DNA from 2 places in the Amphritea sp. GJ51-11 genome. Region 1 is predicted to be linked to the other one. Evidence: predicted binding sites of a transcription regulator. Region 1 holds the regulator's gene; the other holds the start of a gene.

Region 1 (6,157 bases):
AAATCTGATTGACCAAGTCAGGTAGCAGCGGGGCGGGAAGGTTGTCGATGCAGTAGAAGTTAACATCTTCCAGTGCTTGCAGGGCGGTTGATTTACCTGACCCTGAGCGGCCGCTGATGATAACTAGTTTCATCTGGCTAGACCTGCCTAGCTCCGGTGGCGACAGTGAAGAGTTCTTCAGCTGAGCCCGCGTTTCTAAGTTGCTGACGGAAGGATGCCTGACTGAATAGCTCGGCAAGATTACCCAGCGTTTGTAGATGTTGATCACAGGCTTCGGAGGGCACCACCAGAACGAAGAGTAAGTCGACCGGGCTGCCATCAATGGCATCGAAGTCGATCGGTTCTTTTAACTGAATAAGTAGCGCAGTGGCTTTCTCACACTCATCCAGACGACAATGGGGAATGGCCACGCCTTCACCGATGCCTGTACTGCCGAGTCTTTCACGGCCAAGTAGGCCAGCAAAGATCGTTTCAGTTTCAAGCTCAGGGTGCAGATCGGAAATCTGTTGGCTGGCAATTTCGAGGATACGTTTTTTACTACCCCCTCTAGAGCACAGAGTACTCCAGAGGGCGCTAATAATTCTGAAATTAGCATCGTATAATAGTTACTTGTGAGTTTTCATCTTTTCTTTGTGTTTAATGATCTGACGGTCAAGCTTGTCGATCAACCCATCGATGGCGGCGTACATATCTTCTTGTTCGTCGGAAGCAAACAGCTGACCACCGGCTACGTGAATTTCACCATCAGCTTTTTGGCGCGTCTTCTCAACGCTTAGAGTTACCTGTGCATTGGTGATGTTATCGAAATGCCGCTCCAGCTTCTCAAATTTATTCTGAACATACTCATTCAGGGAATCAGTCAATTCTACGTGGTGACCGGTAATATTGATCTGCATGGTAATCTCCTAGTGTTATTGTACCGGGTTGCCGCCCGGTTCCCATGATAAAAAAAGTCATTAAACTAAACGTTTTCGTTCATTAGAAGGTGGAATGCTAAGCGATTCTCTATATTTTGCAATGGTTCTTCGCGCAACATTGATACCTTGTTCCTCAAGCAGTTGGGCAATCTTGTTATCGCTTAAGGGTTTTGTTGGACTTTCAGCGACCACCAATTTCTTGATGAGCGCCCGAATAGCGGTCGATGAGCAGGTGCCACCGTTCACTGTAGTGACATGGCTGGAGAAAAAATACTTCAGCTCAAATATACCCCTTGGGGTATGCATATATTTCTGGGTGGTCACCCGAGAGATGGTCGATTCGTGCATTTCGACCGCCTCAGCGATATCGTGCAGCACCATCGGACGCATCGCCTCATCGCCATGCTCTAGAAAACCTTCTTGGCGGTGTACAATTTCACGGGTGACCTTCATTAAGGTATCGTTCCGGCTTAATAAGCTTTTGATAAACCAGCGAGCTTCTTGTAGATGGTTTTTCAGATAGGTGTTGTCAGGGCTGGTATCAGCGCGTCGGATCAAATCTGCATAGCCATCATTAATGCGTAGTTTAGGCGCAACTTCCGGATTCAGGCTTACCTGCCAGACACCTTTTTCTTTGTAAACCAGCACATCGGGAATAACATATTCCGATTGCGAGCTAGTGATCATTGAGCCGGGTTTAGGGTTCAGGGTGCGGATCAGGTTGATCGCCTGTAGTAACTGTGGCTCTCGCATCCGGGCTTTGCGCATCAGCTGTTTGTAGTCATGATTACCCAGTAAGTGGATATATTGAGTGACTAGTTTTAGCGCTTCGTTGCGATATTCGGTGTCATTGGGTAGTTGCTGTAGCTGAATGGCTAGGCACTCGCTTAGATCGCGTGCGGCTACGCCGGGTGGATCAAACTGTTGGATGCGTCGCAGTACCGCTTCGATTTCATCCAGTTCAATGCCGTTAAGTTGCTCATCATCCTGCTGATGGAAATATTCCAGGATTGAATCGAGTTCAACGTTGAGATAACCGTCAACATTAATGCCGTCAATAATATTGGTGGCGATCAGTTCGTCGATGGGACTCATCGGCGTGAGGTTTAATTGCCAGTTCAGGTGATCTTGCAGGGTTTCATCCGCAGTGTCATTCGACTCCATCTCCATATCGGAGAAATCATGGGATGATGAAGATGAACTAGAGACCGTCTGATAAGTGTCTTCCCAATTACTATCGGTCGATAGTTCATTGGGAATATCTTCATTCCAGTCGCTATCGGTGGCTTGAATCTCTTCAGACTCGGTGGTTTTGGCCGATGCTGAGACGGATTCATGATTGCTGACTTCTGCATCAGAGCTCGCTTGCTCGGCGGCATTATCTGAAGCGCTATCCTCTTCCGTTACTTCTAGCATCGGGTTCGATTCTAGTGCTTCCTGAATCTCCTGTTGCAGATCAAGCGTCGATAATTGCAGCAAGCGAATCGCCTGCTGTAATTGTGGGGTCATGGTCAGATGCTGACCCATTTTTAGTTGTAACGCTTGTTTCATAGAGAGTCGCTTATATACCTGTTACAGCTTGAATTGCTCACCGAGATAGGCTTCCCTGACCTGCTGGTTGGCAAGAATATCCTCTGGCGATCCTTCTGCAAGAATATAACCTTCACTGACGATGTAAGCTTGTTCGCAAATATCCAGTGTTTCGCGAACATTGTGATCGGTGATTAAGACGCCAATCCCCTTACTTTGTAAGTGCTTTACGGTTTGTTTTATATCACTGACTGAAATTGGGTCAACACCGGCAAAGGGCTCATCTAACAAGATAAAAGTGGGCTCAGTTGCCAGTGCGCGGGCAATTTCAACCCGTCGCCGTTCTCCACCGGAGAGGCTCATTCCCAAACTTTTCGTTAGATGGGAGATATGAAACTCTTCCAGTAGTTCGTCTAATTTTTGTTTACGCTCAGTCCGGCTCAACTCTTTACGGGTTTCCAGAATAGCCATCAGGTTATCATGGACGCTGAGTTTTCGGAAAATGGAGGCTTCTTGTGGCAGGTAACCAATACCTTTTCGCGCTCGGCCGTGCATCGGCTCTTTGGTTAAGTCCAATTGATCAATTTTGATCCGGCCTTTGTCGGCTTCCACTAGCCCAACAATCATGTAAAAACAGGTTGTCTTACCCGCCCCGTTAGGCCCCAATAAACCAACGATCTGGCCGCTATCGACGCTCATCGAGACATCTTTTACAACTGCGCGGCCTTTATAGCTCTTTGCTAGGTTGAGTGCTTCTAGTCGACTCATTAGTTGTTGAGTTCCCCAGTAGCTGTAGTTTCAGATTCATCCAACGGTGTTGCTTTAGGCTGAATGACAATCTGTACACGTTCGCCGTTAGCGCTCTCATCCCTGAATGCATTTACTGTGCTTTTCTTCATATTGTAAACAATTCGGTTACCGCTAAATACATCAGCCCCTTGCGAGACTTTTGCCTGGCCGGAGATGGTTAGCTCTTTTGTACGAATATTGTAATCGAGAACCTCACCGTATGCATGGGTTACCTCTTGGTCGGCGGCAGAGCGTTGTTGGAACTCGGCGGGGCGTCCTTTGGCAATAATCATGCTGATGGTGTTGTTGGTTTGTCTTAGTTCTATGCTATCACCGCTGACTTTCATGCTGCCCTGTGTCAACAATACATCGCCTTTGTAGAGAGTGATGCCGGTTTGATCATTACGCGTCGCGCTGTCTGCTGTGATGTGAATTGCTTTGTTGGCATCACCGGGTAGAGCCATTGCCACCGGTTGCCAGCTGAGCAGGACCACGCATAAGGCTTTGCTTATACGGTTAATTAACATGATATACCCCGGTAACGTCTGACAGGAGGTTAAGAATGCCACTGTCGGTGTCGATTGTCATGCCCACGCTGGTGGTTGTGCCCGAAGGGCTTGTGATAGTCACCAGCTTATCGGTCTTGGCAATATTGTCTTGTGGCTGAATAATTAATGTTTCGGTACGTAGGCTGTTTGCCACTGCCATATTAGGGTTGTCTTGAAATAATACCTCGCCTTCGAGAATAACGCTGTCATCGTTGTCGCTGATGAGTCCTCTGAGGCTGCTGATCTTACGCGTGGGCTGCTGAGTGTTGTATATTTGCATCTCAGGATTGGTCACTAATATCTGTTGTGAAGCCGGCTGATGTTCCAGCTGAGTTGAACTTAATTGCTGCTTTAGCTGACCGCTCGGCGCAAAGTCTCTGATCCGTCCATTGACGATATAATAATCGGATTGCTGATAGGCTGGATTCGGGGCCTTTTTCAGACTAACGGAGTGACGTTCAGTATCCATCCCCAAATAGATAACCGCAGGAATCAGAATAGCAGCGGCTGCAATTAGCCGGGCGCGTCCGGTCAGCATTTATAAATACTCGTTGAACAGGGCTTCCAGTTTGCCCTGGCCTGCCAGAATTGTTTCGCAAAACTCACGGCCCGCACCGTTGCCTGCAGTACGCTGGGTACACCAGTCGGCATGCGCGGCAACCAATGGATGACCACCATTGACGGTGGCGCCAAAGCTGACGGCGCGAATGGCAGCGAGATCGGGTAGGTCGTCACCGATATAAGCCGTTTGTTGTGCGCTAAAGCCGGTATCCTGCCAGAGTTCTTGCAAGGCGGTGAGTTTATCTTCCCGTCCCTGATAGAGGTAATCGATTCCCAAGGCTTCGGCTCGGCGTTCAACTTGAGGTGAACAGCGACCGGTAATGATGGCGGTTTTGATGTCACCTTGGGCGAGCAGTTTTATACCGAGCCCATCTAAGGTATTGAAATTCTTAACTTCGCTGCCATCGGCTAGGAAGTTGAGCTTGCCATCGGTGAGTACACCATCGACATCAAATACCACCAATTTGACCGTTTGTAACTTGCCAATCAATGCTTCATTAAGGTCGTTGGTGAGCTTTTTAACTACAGATGCTGGCATCAGATGACTCCCGCTTTGAGCATGTCGTGCATATTTAAGGCGCCGACTGGGCGACGGGCATCATCAAGTACGATCAAGGCGTTAATCTGTTTGTCCTGCATAATTTGCAGGGCTTCAGCCGCGAGTATATCGCTGGTCACGGTAGTGCATTCGGTGGTCATTACCTCGGTAATCGGAGTGCTTTTCATATCCACGTCATGATCAAGCGTACGACGTAGGTCACCATCGGTAAATACGCCTTGTAGAACGCCTGTATCGTCGACGACGGTGGTCATGCCCAGGTGTTTGTGGGTGACTTCCATCAGCGCTTCTTTGAGCATAGTAGAATGAGTGACTTTCGGGATGTCATCGCCACTGTGCATAATGTCGGATACTTTTAACAGCAGGCGTCGTCCTAAACTACCACCGGGGTGAGAGAAGGCAAAGTCTTCAGCACTGAAGCCTCTGGCTTCTAACAAGGCGATGGCCAGAGCATCACCGATGACCAGTGATGCGGTGGTGCTGGATGTCGGTGCCAGCCCCAGAGGACAGGCTTCTTGGCGGATGGCGACATTCAGGTTGGCATCGGCGCTGCGCGAGAGAGTTGATTCAGGGTTGCCAGTAATGCTGATCAGCGGTGCTTTCATCCGTTTGATGAGTGGCAATATCGATAGGACCTCGCTGGTTTCTCCCGAGTTCGATAGGGCGATAACCACATCCGCACGGGTAATCATACCTAGGTCGCCATGGCTGGCTTCACCGGGGTGTACAAAGAATGACGGTGTTCCTGTGGAGGCCAATGTCGCAGCAATTTTGTTGCCGATATGGCCGCTTTTACCCATGCCCGTGACGATGACCCGCCCTTGGCATGTCAGTGCTAGTCGGCAAGCTTTACTAAAATCATCATTAAGATGCTCTAGCAGATCATTAACGGCATCCCGCTCTAGCTCAATGGTACGCTTGGCGGAGGCTAAAAAATCCAGTTCTGTATTTATCATTGTTTATTCACAACTCTGTTTGCAGTCGTGAAGGCTGCAGTCCGATAGATGGGTTAAGCGCTCATATTGTATAGTAGTGCAAGATAACCTGCATAGGCTGCCAGTAGTATTCCGCCTTCGAAACGCGAGATTCGGGGTGGGCGCTGATAGATGGCTAATGCGACAAGTAGGAGTGTTAGGCCCAACATTGACCCATAGTCTCGCCAGAGCACCGCTGAATCCAGCTCAATTGGCGCGAGTAAACCGGGTACCGCCATTACCGCCGCTATATTAAATATATTAGAGCCAACAATATTT
Region 2 (6,157 bases), 1.8 Mb from region 1:
TCACCTGTCACCATCGAATGCGATTCAGGCATCCAGTGCGGCCGGTGAATACTGCGCCAAAATGGGCTTGCCGGAAGAAGATTTCAACTCCTATGCGACTCACCGAGGCGATCATCTCACCGCACAGCGGGCCACGTTTGCCAATCCTAAGCTGCTGAATGAGATGTGCCGCGATGAAAACGGTGAAGTGAAGCAGGGCTCGTTGGCACGTATCGAACCTGAAGGCACTGAAAGCCGCATGTGGGAAGCGATTGAAACCTATATGGAACGTAAACAACCGCTGATTATTATTGCCGGTGCAGACTATGGTCAGGGTTCTTCCCGCGATTGGGCTGCGAAAGGGGTACGGCTGGCGGGTGTTGAAACCATCGTTGCTGAAGGTTTTGAACGTATTCACCGTACCAACCTCGTGGGTATGGGGGTGTTACCGCTGCAGTTTAAAGCCGGTGATAATCGCAATACTTACGGTATTGATGGTACTGAAACCTATGACGTTGTTGGCGAAATTAGCCCACGCTGTGACCTAACAGTCGTGATGACACGTCGCAATGGTGAGGTGGTTGAGATTCCGGTGACTTGCCGTCTGGATACTGCAGAAGAGGTGCATGTCTACGGTGCCGGTGGTGTCTTGCAACGTTTTGCACAGGATTTCCTCGAAGCAAACGCATAATACCGTACGGGTAAACGAGGGTTGGACAGCGCTGTTGTCTGACCCTTTAGTTAACTCTTTGAAATTGCTTAATCAGTTGATTGCTCACTATCCTACGGCATTTAACGCGATGACCTGATTAAGCATTTTCTGAACAGAAACATCATCGAGGGATGATGTTTAGAGACACAGGAAGATAACCATGACATTTGTACCGCAGATCAAAATTCCCGCCACCTATATCCGTGGCGGTACCAGTAAAGGTGTTTTCTTTCGTCGTCAGGACTTACCTGAAGAGGCTCAGGAGCCGAGTGCCGCACGGGATAATATACTCTTACGGGTGATTGGTAGCCCTGATCCTTATGGTCAGCAGATCGATGGAATGGGGGGCGCAACGTCCAGTACCAGTAAAACTGTGATTTTGGATAAGAGCGAACAACCGGACCATGACGTTGATTATCTGTTTGGTCAGGTCGCGATTAACAAAGCCTTTGTTGATTGGTCGGGCAACTGCGGTAACCTCACTGCTGCGGTCGGCGCTTTTGCCATTAGTAATGGCTTAGTCGATGCTGCGCGTATACCGGATAATGGTATCTGCGTGGTGCGTATCTGGCAGAAAAATATCAACAAAACCATTATCGCCCATGTGCCGATCACCAACGGTGAAGTACAGGAAACCGGCGATTTTGAACTCGATGGCGTGACCTTTCCCGCCGCCGAAGTGGTGATCGAATTTATGGACCCCGCTGATGGCGAAGGGTCTATGTTCCCAACCGGTAATTTGGTGGATGAGCTTGAAGTGCCGGGCATTGGCACCTTTAAGGCGACCATGATTAATGCGGGTATCCCAACGATCTTCCTGAATGCGGCGGATATTGATTATACCGGTACCGAGCTGCAAAAAGATCTTAATTCAGATGCGGCGGCGCTAGCGCGTTTTGAAACCATCCGGGCTTACGGTGCGGTCAAAATGGGGCTGATCAGTGATATTAGCGAAGCCGTTGCCCGTCAGCATACGCCAAAGGTTGCTTTTGTAGCCCCTGCGACTGATTACACATCCTCCAGTGGCAAACAGATTTCAGCGTCTGATATCGATGTCTGTGTACGCGCCTTGTCGATGGGTAAACTGCATCACGCCATGATGGGTACAGCATCCGTAGCGATCGCGACTGCCGCGGCAGTTCCGGGCACGTTAGTTAATCTGGCGGCCGGTGGTGGTGAGCGGGAAGCCGTCACCTTTGGGCATCCGTCTGGCACATTGCGGGTTGGTGCGGCGGCAGAGCAAAAAGCCAATGGCGACTGGACCGCGAAAAAAGCGGTAATGAGCCGTAGCGCTCGAGTCTTGATGGAAGGTTTTGTACGTATTCCCGGTAACAGCTTCTGATCTATTGATGAAATGAATGATATGTCCGGCGACAGTTGCGATCGCCGGCATATTTCCCTGTCGAAGTGGCAGTCAGACGTTCGGGCCTCCCTATCAAGGATCGTGCGTTTCACTTCACGCTTAGGCCCTGCACCGTCGTGCGGGGCCTTTTTTTATATTTTTTCAATGAGCGATTAACGCTTCTTTTGTGTTTGTCTTGCTTCTTCGTTTTCCTTTCCATGATTGTATGTCACCTGTTGTGACGCTCATCATATTCCCTGTGTTGCTTTTGCTGTGATCACGGCAGATTAGCGATCTCGTGTTATGGGTTCGCTATATCGCCTAAGCATGTCTATCACCGTTCATCCATGTTGGCCCCACGTCGATTGTGCTCATAATTTTAGATTCATCGTAAATGTGTTGACCCATCTATAGGGCGTCAATCACGGTGGCAAGTGATTAACCGCTTTGGTGAACGGCTGGATAGATAGTTGTCCTCTGAGTATGAGTGAATGCTTTGTAGCACCCGTGGATCAACGCCTTGGTCGAGTTGGAACGTAATTTGCTGAAATCAATAAGATTAATAATAACGAGAGACGGTACGAACAGTTCCTTAGCGTTTGCATTTCCTCCGGGCAGAGGATGAGCCGATCGTAAAGCGGACTCTTTGCACCTTCCACAAGGCGAGCCTGCTGACGGAGATAACCGCAATGCCTCAATCGATTGAAACCTTCTATGAAGTGATGCGACGCCAGGGAATTACGCGTCGTAGTTTTCTGAAGTACTGTAGCCTGACGGCTGCTGCATTGGGTCTGGGGCCGGCGTTTGCCCCCCGTATTGCCCATGCAATGGAAACGAAGGAACGCACCCCGGTTATCTGGGTGCATGGTTTGGAATGTACCTGTTGCTCTGAATCCTTTATCCGTTCGGCACACCCGTTGGTGAAAGATGTCGTGCTGTCGATGATCTCGCTCGACTACGATGACACGCTAATGGCCGCCGCAGGTCATCAGGCAGAAGCGGCGCTAGAAGAAACTATTCAGAAATATAAAGGTAAATATATTCTGGCGGTTGAGGGTAATCCTCCGCTTAACGAAGACGGTATGTTCTGTATTGTCGGCGGTAAGCCTTTTCTTGATCAATTGAAACATGCGGCCAAAGATGCCGCCGCCGTTATCGCTTGGGGCTCTTGTGCATCTTGGGGCTGTGTACAGGCGGCTCGACCTAATCCCACACAAGCTGTGCCAATCCATAAAGTGATTACCGATAAGCCGATTATCAAAGTGCCTGGTTGCCCACCAATAGCCGAAGTGATGACTGGGGTGATCACCTATATGTTGACCTTTGGTCGGTTGCCCGAACTGGATCGTCAGGGTCGTCCTAAGATGTTTTACAGCCAACGAATTCATGATAAATGCTATCGACGTCCGCATTTTGATGCTGGTCAGTTTGTTGAGCATTGGGATGATGAAAGTGCGCGCAAAGGTTATTGCCTCTATAAGGTGGGCTGCAAAGGGCCGACCACCTACAACGCCTGCTCAACGGTGCGCTGGAACGAAGGCACCTCCTTCCCGATTCAGGCCGGTCACGGTTGTATCGGTTGCTCTGAAGATGGTTTCTGGGATAAGGGCTCATTCTATGACCGCCTAACCAATATTCCCCAGTTTGGTATTGAGAAAAATGCCGATGAGATCGGTATGGCGGTTGCCGGTGGTGTTGGCGCGGCCGTGGCGGCGCATGCAGCCGTGAGTGCCATTAAGCGGGCGCAGCACAAAGGAGATCAGGAATAATGAATACCCCGATGAATACTAACGATCTTGATAACTCTGGTCGCCGTATTGTGGTTGATCCCGTGACCCGGATCGAAGGGCATATGCGTTGTGAAGTCAACGTCGATGAAAATAATGTAATCCGTAATGCGGTATCGACCGGCACGATGTGGCGCGGGCTAGAAGTGATTCTAAAAGGTCGTGATCCCCGTGATGCATGGGCCTTTGTAGAACGAATCTGTGGTGTTTGTACCGGTACCCATGCACTGACATCGGTGCGGGCTGTTGAAGATGCCTTGGGTATTCAAATTCCGTTGAATGCGCACCTGATACGTCATTTGATGGATAAAACCCTGCAGGCCCATGATCATATTGTGCATTTCTATCACCTGCACGCGCTGGATTGGGTTAACCCGGTTAATGCTTTGAAGGCCGACCCAGTAGGGACTTCAGATCTACAAAAAATGGTATCACCGCACCATCCAAAATCGAGTCCTGGTTATTTTAAAGATGTGCAAACGCGATTAAAAAAGTTTGTTGAGACTGGTCAACTCGGGCTGTTCTCTAACGGCTATTGGGATAATCCCGCCTATAAATTACCTCCCGAAGCGGATTTGATGGCGGTGGCTCACTATCTTGAAGCGTTGGATATGCAGAAAGAGATCGTCAAAATTCACACGATCTTTGGCGGTAAAAACCCACATCCTAACTTTATGGTGGGTGGGGTTGCTTGCGCGATTAATATCGATGGGATTGGTGCATCCGGTGCGCCGGTGAATATGACCTCGCTTAACTTTGTTTTGCAGCGTATTAAAGAAGCTCAAGCGTTTACCAACAATGTTTATCTGCCGGACGTGTTGGCCATTGCCGGCCTTTATAAAGACTGGCTCTATGGTGGTGGGTTAGCCTCGCAGAATGTATTGGCTTACGGCACCTATCAAAAAGTGCCTTATGACAAATCCACCGATCTATTGCCGGGTGGCGCGATCGTCAATGGTAACTGGAACGAAGTACATGAGGTCGATGTCCGCGATCCTGAACAGATCAAAGAGTTTGTTGATCACTCTTGGTACACCTACGAAGGTGATAAGAAAGGTCTGCATCCTTGGGACGGTGAAACCGCGCCTAAGTTTGAGCTAGGGCCGAATACTGTCGGCAGTCGCACTAATATCAAAGAGATCGATGAAGGCGCTAAATATTCCTGGATTAAGGCGCCACGTTGGAAAGGGCACGCGATGGAAGTGGGCCCGTTGGCACGGTATATCATCGCGTATGCTTCGGGTAATGATTATGTACAGGATCAAGTGGACCGTTCGTTAGCCGCCTTTAATCAAAATACAGGCTTGTCATTGGGCTTAAAGCAGTTCCTACCTTCTACTCTTGGTCGTACTTTGGCACGGGCGCTGGAGTGTCAATTATGTGTTGATACGATGTTGGATGATTGGCATCAGTTGGTTGGCAATATCAAGAATGGTGATAGCTCGACCGCCAATGTTGAAAAATGGGATCCGGCTAGCTGGCCAAAAGAGGCGATCGGGGTGGGTACTAACGAAGCGCCCCGGGGAGCGCTAGGTCACTGGATTAAGATTAAGGATGGCAAAATCGAAAACTATCAGGCGATTGTACCGACTACCTGGAACGGTTCGCCGCGCGATGGTGAGGGCAATATCGGTGCATTCGAAGCGGCCTTGATGAATACGCCGATGGAGCGTCCGGATGAACCGGTTGAAATACTGCGGACGCTGCACAGTTTCGATCCTTGTCTGGCCTGTTCTACCCATGTGATGTCTGAAGATGGTCAAGAGCTGACTAAGGTCAAAATTCGTTAAGACGAGCCCCATGCGGGTCGCCCTGCGGCCCGTATGTTGGAGGTATGCTATGGAAACAATCAAACAGAGAACGCAGACCGCGGTGTATGTGTACGAGGCGCCGCTGCGTCTATGGCACTGGACAACGGTATTGTCGATTATTGTACTGTGTATCACCGGTTACTTTATTGGCTCGCCTTTGCCAACGATGCCCGGTGAAGCCAGTGATCACTTTCTGATGGGCTATATTCGCTTTGCGCACTTTGCTGCCGGTTACGTTGTGGCGGTTGGTTTTTTAGGGCGCATCTATTGGGCTTTTGTCGGTAACAGCCATTCCCGGGAGCTGTTCCTGGTCCCTTTTTTCAGTAAGAGGTGGTGGAAAGAGGTACTCCATGAGGTGCGCTGGTATCTGTTTCTTGAGAAAACTCCGAAAAAATATATTGGTCATAACCCGTTGGGTCAGCTGTCGATGTTCTGTTTTTTTGTCATCGGTATCACCTTTATGATCATTACCGGATTTGCGCTGTACGCCGAAGGACTCGGGCGGGGTAGTTGGGCGGATACGCTG

The links. Region 1 encodes sigma-54, which starts transcription at its own class of promoters, with help from an activator protein. Its sites were predicted from a motif close to TGGCACNNNNNTTGCTNT; they were not measured.
Positions count from the first base shown of each region.
Region 2: the regulator sigma-54 is predicted to act here: its motif matches at 2,564-2,581, upstream of AC0L4K_RS10980 (hydrogenase small subunit).

Region 1 covers NZ_CM147881.1:614,617-620,773, forward strand. The annotation lists gene rapZ (RNase adapter RapZ) at 1-133, opposite strand, end outside; gene ptsN (PTS IIA-like nitrogen regulatory protein PtsN) at 138-581, opposite strand; gene hpf (ribosome hibernation promoting factor) at 606-896, opposite strand; gene AC0L4K_RS02665 (RNA polymerase factor sigma-54) at 957-2,468, opposite strand; gene lptB (LPS export ABC transporter ATP-binding protein) at 2,490-3,215, opposite strand; gene lptA (lipopolysaccharide transport periplasmic protein LptA) at 3,215-3,763, opposite strand; gene lptC (LPS export ABC transporter periplasmic protein LptC) at 3,753-4,322, opposite strand; gene AC0L4K_RS02685 (KdsC family phosphatase) at 4,323-4,883, opposite strand; gene AC0L4K_RS02690 (KpsF/GutQ family sugar-phosphate isomerase) at 4,883-5,860, opposite strand; gene AC0L4K_RS02695 (calcium/sodium antiporter) at 5,914-6,157, opposite strand, start outside.
Region 2 covers NZ_CM147881.1:2,451,915-2,458,071, reverse strand. The annotation lists gene acnD (Fe/S-dependent 2-methylisocitrate dehydratase AcnD) at 1-670, shown strand, start outside; gene prpF (2-methylaconitate cis-trans isomerase PrpF) at 852-2,033, shown strand; gene AC0L4K_RS10980 (hydrogenase small subunit) at 2,723-3,802, shown strand; gene AC0L4K_RS10975 (nickel-dependent hydrogenase large subunit) at 3,802-5,610, shown strand; gene cybH (Ni/Fe-hydrogenase, b-type cytochrome subunit) at 5,660-6,157, shown strand, end outside.